3 regions of the Enterococcus dongliensis genome follow, and region 2 is predicted to be linked to each of the others. Evidence: predicted binding sites of a transcription regulator. Region 2 holds the regulator's gene; each other region holds the start of a gene.
The links. Region 2 encodes LexA, which represses DNA repair genes until DNA is damaged. Its sites were predicted from a motif close to CNAACANNTGTTNG; they were not measured.

Region 1: a site for LexA is predicted at 981-994, ahead of uvrB (excinuclease ABC subunit UvrB). Genes of this name have one in related genera too.
Region 3: a site for LexA is predicted at 1,030-1,043, ahead of P7D84_RS11425 (Y-family DNA polymerase). Genes of this name have one in related genera too.

Annotation. Positions count from the first base shown of each region.
Region 1 covers NZ_JARPZC010000006.1:12,064-14,342, forward strand. The annotation lists gene P7D84_RS06165 (amino acid ABC transporter substrate-binding protein/permease) at 1-812, opposite strand, end outside; gene uvrB (excinuclease ABC subunit UvrB) at 1,056-2,279, shown strand, end outside.
Region 2 covers NZ_JARPZC010000004.1:129,401-131,679, forward strand. The annotation lists gene tkt (transketolase) at 1-117, opposite strand, end outside; gene P7D84_RS04810 (DUF896 family protein) at 210-452, opposite strand; gene lexA (transcriptional repressor LexA) at 586-1,209, shown strand; gene P7D84_RS04820 (hypothetical protein) at 1,311-1,574, shown strand; gene P7D84_RS04825 (adenine phosphoribosyltransferase) at 1,655-2,167, opposite strand; gene recJ (single-stranded-DNA-specific exonuclease RecJ) at 2,182-2,279, opposite strand, start outside.
Region 3 covers NZ_JARPZC010000017.1:14,673-16,951, reverse strand. The annotation lists gene lepB (signal peptidase I) at 1-452, shown strand, start outside; gene arsC (arsenate reductase (thioredoxin)) at 526-930, shown strand; gene P7D84_RS11425 (Y-family DNA polymerase) at 1,155-2,279, shown strand, end outside.

The sequences.
Region 1 (2,279 bases), on a different contig from region 2:
TCCTTTTTAGGTTTGATTTTTTTCATTTCACTAGAAGCAGCAGAACTAGCACCAGTAGAAATATATTCGCTGACGATTTTGTCATAGCGGCCATTTTTCTTTAAATCTTTTAATCCTTGGTTGAATTTTTTCAGCAACTCTTTGTTTTCGCCTTTTTTGACTGCAAAACCATAAGAGCTGCCTTTTTCAGGATCACCGACTAATTTAAACGATTGTCCATTAGTTACAGCATACCCTAAAACGGGATAATCATCAAAAATCGCTTCGACGTTACCATTTGTCAATGCATTATACATAGCGTCGGCGGCTTCGTATTGCTTGATTTCATAACCGTATTTGTCTTTGTTCTTATCTAAGAATGTAGCACTCTCAGTTCCGATTTTTGCGGCAACTGTTTTGCCTTTGAGATCGCGATAATTTTTGATGTTGTTATTATCATTTTTGACAGCCATTTGAATCCCGCTGTCAAAATAAGGTTCAGAAAAGTCAAAAGTTTTTTTTCGTTCGTCTGTGATACTCATACCGGCGATCATACCGTCAAGTTGATCCGATTGCACACCTTGGATTGAACTGTCAAAACCTAATGGGCGTAAATCTACTTTAAAGTTTTGATCCTTAGCTATCTGGTTAAGTAAGTCCACATCGATTCCTATGTAGTCACCATCAGAATTTTGAAATTCAAAAGGCGCAAAAGTCAGATCCGTTCCGATTTTATATGTTTTTTCTGCAGCGTTTGTCTTGCTGGCAAATCCAAGTGTAAAAATACTTGCCATTAAGAAAACGATAAATGGAATTAATTTGGTTTTTCTCATAATAATCCTCCTATATACTTATCATTTATTTATTATAGGTTAGTTTATAACTAAAATACAAGTTAGTTAAGGTTTGGATAGAAAAAAAGTGAAATTTAGTGACATGATATGTTAGCAATTCTAACATGAGTCTTTTTAAGAAGTCTTTATAGTAGGAACAAAAAATAGCGAAAATATGTTCGGTATGCTATAATTTTTAAATGGAAAATCTTTGTTTATTTAATATAAAAAGGGGATGTTTGTGTGATTGAAAGAGTAACAGACACTGCGTTTGACCTTCATTCAAAATATCAGCCTGCTGGCGATCAACCCGAGGCCATTAAGCAACTGACCGAAGGAATCGTCGCTGGAAAAAAAGCACAAATACTTTTAGGCGCTACGGGTACTGGGAAAACTTATACTATTTCTAATGTGATCAAAGAAGTTAATAAACCGACTTTGATCATTGCCCATAACAAGACGTTAGCAGGACAATTATATGGAGAGTTCAAGGAATTCTTTCCTAACAATGCGGTGGAGTATTTTGTCAGCTACTATGATTATTATCAACCCGAGGCCTACGTGCCATCTAGTGATACCTATATTGAAAAAGATTCAAGTATCAATGATGAGATTGATAAACTGCGTCACTCAGCAACCAGTGCATTACTTGAAAGAAACGATGTGATTGTGGTTGCTTCAGTTTCTTGTATTTTTGGGTTAGGTTCACCTAAAGAATATTTAGAACAAGTCGTTTCATTAAGAGTAGGAATGGAAATGGATCGCAATCAGTTGTTGCGAAACTTAATCGACATCCAATTTGAAAGAAATGACATTGATTTTCAACGTGGGCGTTTCCGAGTTCGTGGGGATGTAGTAGAGATCTTTCCTGCATCACGAGATGAACGTGCATTACGTGTTGAGTTTTTTGGAGACGAGATCGAACGGATTCGTGAAGTCGATGCGTTGACTGGAGAGATCACTGGAGAAACAGAACATGTCGCGATTTTTCCGGCCACGCACTTTTTGACTAATGAAGACCATATGGAAGTAGCCATCAGCAACATTCAAAAAGAACTTGCCGATCGCTTAGAAGAATTACGCAATGACAATAAATTGTTGGAAGCCCAACGTTTGGAACAACGCACTAATTATGACATTGAAATGTTGCGTGAGATGGGGTATACGTCTGGTATCGAAAATTACTCGCGGCATATGGACGGCCGTACAGAAGGCGAACCACCTTATACGCTGATTGACTTTTTCCCAGATGACTTTTTATTGGTCGTTGATGAATCTCATGTAACGATGCCTCAAGTTCGCGGAATGTATAATGGCGACCGTGCACGAAAACAAATGTTGGTTGACTATGGTTTTCGTTTACCTTCGGCATTAGATAATCGGCCGTTACGCTTAGAAGAATTCGAAGAGCGGGTAAATCAAGTCGTGTACGTTTCTGCTACACCTGGCCCCTATGAACACGAAAAA
Region 2 (2,279 bases):
GGCCATTGGTGCAGCACCCATCGGTAAACCTGGATGACCCGAATTCGCTTTTTGGATTGCTTCAATACTTAACGTTCTGATTGTGTTAACTCCTAATTGATCGATTTTATCGAACAAAACAATTCCCCCTTTTTGGTCATAAATACTTTAATTATGACCTTATTGTAACCGATTTATTTTGACATTTCAATCACTTACCAGCAAAAGATTTACTTTCTATTATGTAATCCTTTTTTCTTTTGTATCTTCTTTAGTTTTTCTGGTGTAACATCGTTGCCTTCTGGATCAACGACTTTCATTCCTTCAATGTGATGACGCATCCCGCTTCGGAATGATGCGATGTATTCTTTTCGCAAAATTGTCTGTTCATGCGCCTCTGCATCTGTTAAGCCAACTGTTTTCTTTTTTTTGGCTAATTCATTGATTCGCGCAATCGTTTCATCGTTAATCATCTTGAACACCCCTTTTCCCTCCTTCAATTATACATAAAAAATAATAAGTTAAAAGTACTAATAAACACGAACGCTTGTTTGATTTGTACTAATAACTATGCTAAACTAAAAAAAACGAAAGAAGGTGCGGACATTGGCAAAAAGAACGGAAACAAAACAATTAGAAGTTTTGCGTTTCATTCATAAACGCGTTGAAGATAAAGGTTATCCACCCACTGTCAGAGAGATTGGAGAAGCCGTGAATCTTTCATCCACTTCCACAGTCCACGGCCATTTATCCAGATTAGAAAAAAAAGGATTGATCCAACGAGATCCGACAAAACCAAGAGCCATTGAATTGACTATCACTGGTTTAGAAAAAATCGGCGCAGCGCCGCAAGTTATTCCAATGCTTGGTGTCGTTACCGCAGGTGAACCGATCTTAGCAGTCGAAGAAGCCTCTGACTTCTTTCCGGTCCCTCCAGACCTATCTAGTGAAGAAGGTAGTTTGTTCATGCTGACGATTCGCGGTGAAAGCATGATCAATGCTGGAATATATGATGGTGACCATGTCATCGTTAGAAAACAGCCCACTGCTATTAATGGTGAAATCGTGATTGCCATGACTGATGAAAACGAAGCAACGTGTAAAAGATTTTATCGCGAAACAGACCACATCCGTTTACAGCCAGAAAACGATGAATTATCCCCGCTTATTTTTGATAATGTTTCTATTTTAGGGAAAGTTGTCGGTCTATACCGTAACCATATTTATTAATCGGAAGAAATTTCCGGTTATTTTTTTCTTTACAAACCGAACAAACATTCGTATAATAAAAACACAAACACATGTTCGCATTTTATTAGGAGTGATTATTGATGAAAACAGTAAGAAGATTTGGTTTAATTATCGCTGTATTGTTGTTAGGTCTATTGATTGGTAAGTTGGGGTCTTTAGCTACGATTGTCATTTTTTCTGGTCTGTTTCTAGTTTGGTTTATGTTGTGGGATGAACGTAAATATGCCCAGCATTACGCTGAGTATTCATCTGAAGAAGAAATTGAAGCCGAACATTATTTCAAAGAACCTGCTGAAGATTTCTATTACGTGACTTATGACCATCATTATCACAAATCCGCTTAATATTCTTGCAAAATATAATAATTTCAAAAAAGACCACCAAAAGTCAGCTCTTCGTCTAACTTTTAGTGGTCTCTTATTTTTTAATAATCCATCAAGGTTAAAATATCATAGCCCTTGATTTTATCACGCCCGTGCAATTCTTCTAATTCAATCAAGAACGCACAGCCAACAACGATTCCTCCAAGTTTTTCAACTAACTCGATAGTTGCTTTGATCGTTCCGCCTGTTGCTAGTAAATCATCGGTGATCAGTACTCGCTGTCCTGGTTTAATTGCATCGCTATGGATCGTTAAAGTATCTGTTCCATATTCTTTCTCATATTCAACTTCGATAACTTCACGCGGTAATTTCCCCGGCTTACGAACAGGAGCAAAACCCAAGCCCAATTCAAATGCTACTGGACAGCCAACAATAAATCCGCGGGCTTCTGGTCCTACTACCATATCGATTTGTTTTTCTTCTGCATAATTTACGATTTGTCTAGTTGCTTCACGGTAGGCCTCGCCATCAGCCATAAGTGGTGAAATATCGCGAAAAACGATCCCTTCTTTTGGATAATCGGGGATACTGGCAATATAATCTTTCAAGTTCATTTTGGTTGTTCCTCCTAGCTTTTCAGCCAATTTCTAATAGTTTGAATATCGTTCATCACTAAAAACTCTTCGCTCTCAATTCGAGCTATGCGTTTTTGATAAATTTCACTCT
Region 3 (2,279 bases), on a different contig from region 2:
TTCATGACAATCAACGTCTGATCACATCAAAAATATCCAGTCTCGATCGACAAGATATTATCACGACAAAAGAACCTGACAATCAGAATCTTTATGTGGTGAAACGAATTATTGGATTGCCTGGCGATCGTGTAGAAATGAAAAAAAATGTCTTAACGATCAATGGGAAAGAGTATCCTGAGCCTTATCTTGACGAGTTCAAGAAAAAATTCAAAGAAGATAAACTTGCAGATGAATATTCTTACAATACGGCTTTCCAAGAACAAGCTGCAAATGCTGACAGCTTCACAGATGATTTTGCTGTAACCGTTCCTGAAAATCAATATTTTGTTTTAGGGGATAATCGATTGATCTCAAAAGACAGCCGCATTTTCGGATTTGTAGATCAATCATTGATTCAAGGAAAAGTCGTTTTACGGTTCTGGCCGTTATCAGAAGTTAAATTATTCTAACCATTAAGTCATGGGAAGATCTCATGGCTTTTTGTTAGCTGTAGCTTTGACCTTAAATCCGGAGGAAACACTAATGAAAAAAATTTATTTTTTATGTACAGGTAATTCTTGTCGAAGTCAGATAGCTGAAGGTTATGCTCATCAGCTTTTACCTAAATCAGAAGTTGAAGTCAAAAGTGCCGGGATTGAGACCCACGGCTTAAATCCTAAAGCTGTACAAGTGATGGCCGAAGAAGGCATCGATATCTCGAATCAAACGTCGGATTTAATAGACATGGATTATTTTCATCAGGCTGATTTGATCGTTACGCTTTGCGGCGATGCAAAAGATCACTGTCCGACTATTCCTAAAGGTGTCACCCATCTTCATTGGGATTTGCAAGATCCAGCACAAGCTGTTGGAAGTGACGAAGAAATCCTAGCTGAATTTAGAAAAACTCGTGGGCTGATCAAGAAACATATCTTAGCACTTAAATAAACAGTACCAACAAGTAAAGGACTTGTTGGTACTGTTTTTTTATTACGTAAAAAATAATAATCCCTTGACTTTTTTTCAAGAAACAACGTACTATATATACGAACACAAGTTCTGATTTTGGATTATTAAGGCTGGATACTTGTTAAGCCGTTTTCTTACTAAGGGTGATTAATTTGAATTTCAACTATGAACTAGAACCTACTGGAGATTATGCATTTATCGACATGAAATCTTTTTATGCTAGTTGTGAGTTAGTTGCGCGTGGGCGTCATCCATTAAAAGATCTTTTAGTTGTTATGAGTCATGCGGATAATACCTCAGGACTTATTTTAGCTAGCAGTCCTATGGCGAAAAACTTACTAGGAATCACAAATGTAACTAGATCCTGGCAATTACCTAACATTATAGAAAATCCTGCCATCGCAGATCTGATTATCGTCCCGCCTAGAATGCGGTATTATATCTCTGAAAACTTAAAAATACAGGCTATCATTCGTAACTATGCAGCAGATGAAGATATTATGTGGTATTCCATCGATGAAGGTGTTGTCGATTTGACCCACAGTTTGAATTATTTTGTCCCGGAAAATCTTAGCCGTACAAAAAAATTAGATATACTCGCACAGAGAATTCAACTGGATATTTTACAAAATACAGGAATCTATGCCACTGTCGGCTTATCAAATAGCAATCCTCTATTGGCAAAATTAGCCTTAGACAACGAAGCAAAACATGCAAAAAATATGCGTGCATTATGGAATTATCAAGATATCGCCAATAAAGTTTGGCAGATTCCTGAATTAGACGATTTTTGGGGAATCGGAAAACGAATGAAGAAGAATTTTCTCCAGATGGGGATTCAAACTATTTATGATTTAGCTCACGCTTCTCCTGCTGACTTGAAAAAGAAATTTGGCATCATAGGGTTACAACTGTATCACCACGCCAATGGCATCGATCGTACGAAATTACAAAAACGGTACGTTCCTAAATCAAAAAATCTCGGCAATAGTCAAATCCTTCCCAGAGATTATCGAGGAGAGGAAATGCCTTTAATCATTCGTGAAATGGCGGAACAAGTTGCCACTCGTTTGAGAAGGCGGCGAGGAAGAGCCGGGACAGTTTCTCTAGCGATCGGCTATTCTAATACGGCACTGACAAAAGGATTTAGTAGACAATTAAAAATCCCTCCAACTGACAATACTAATGAACTATCTGAATACCTGCTGTTTTTATTCAAAAAATTTTATACAGGAGAAGCAGTTCGAAGTATTGCCGTGAGCTATTCTGCTATACAGCCTTGCGTTGGTAAGCAACTAGATCTTTTTAAAGAGGTGGACCAGCAAATA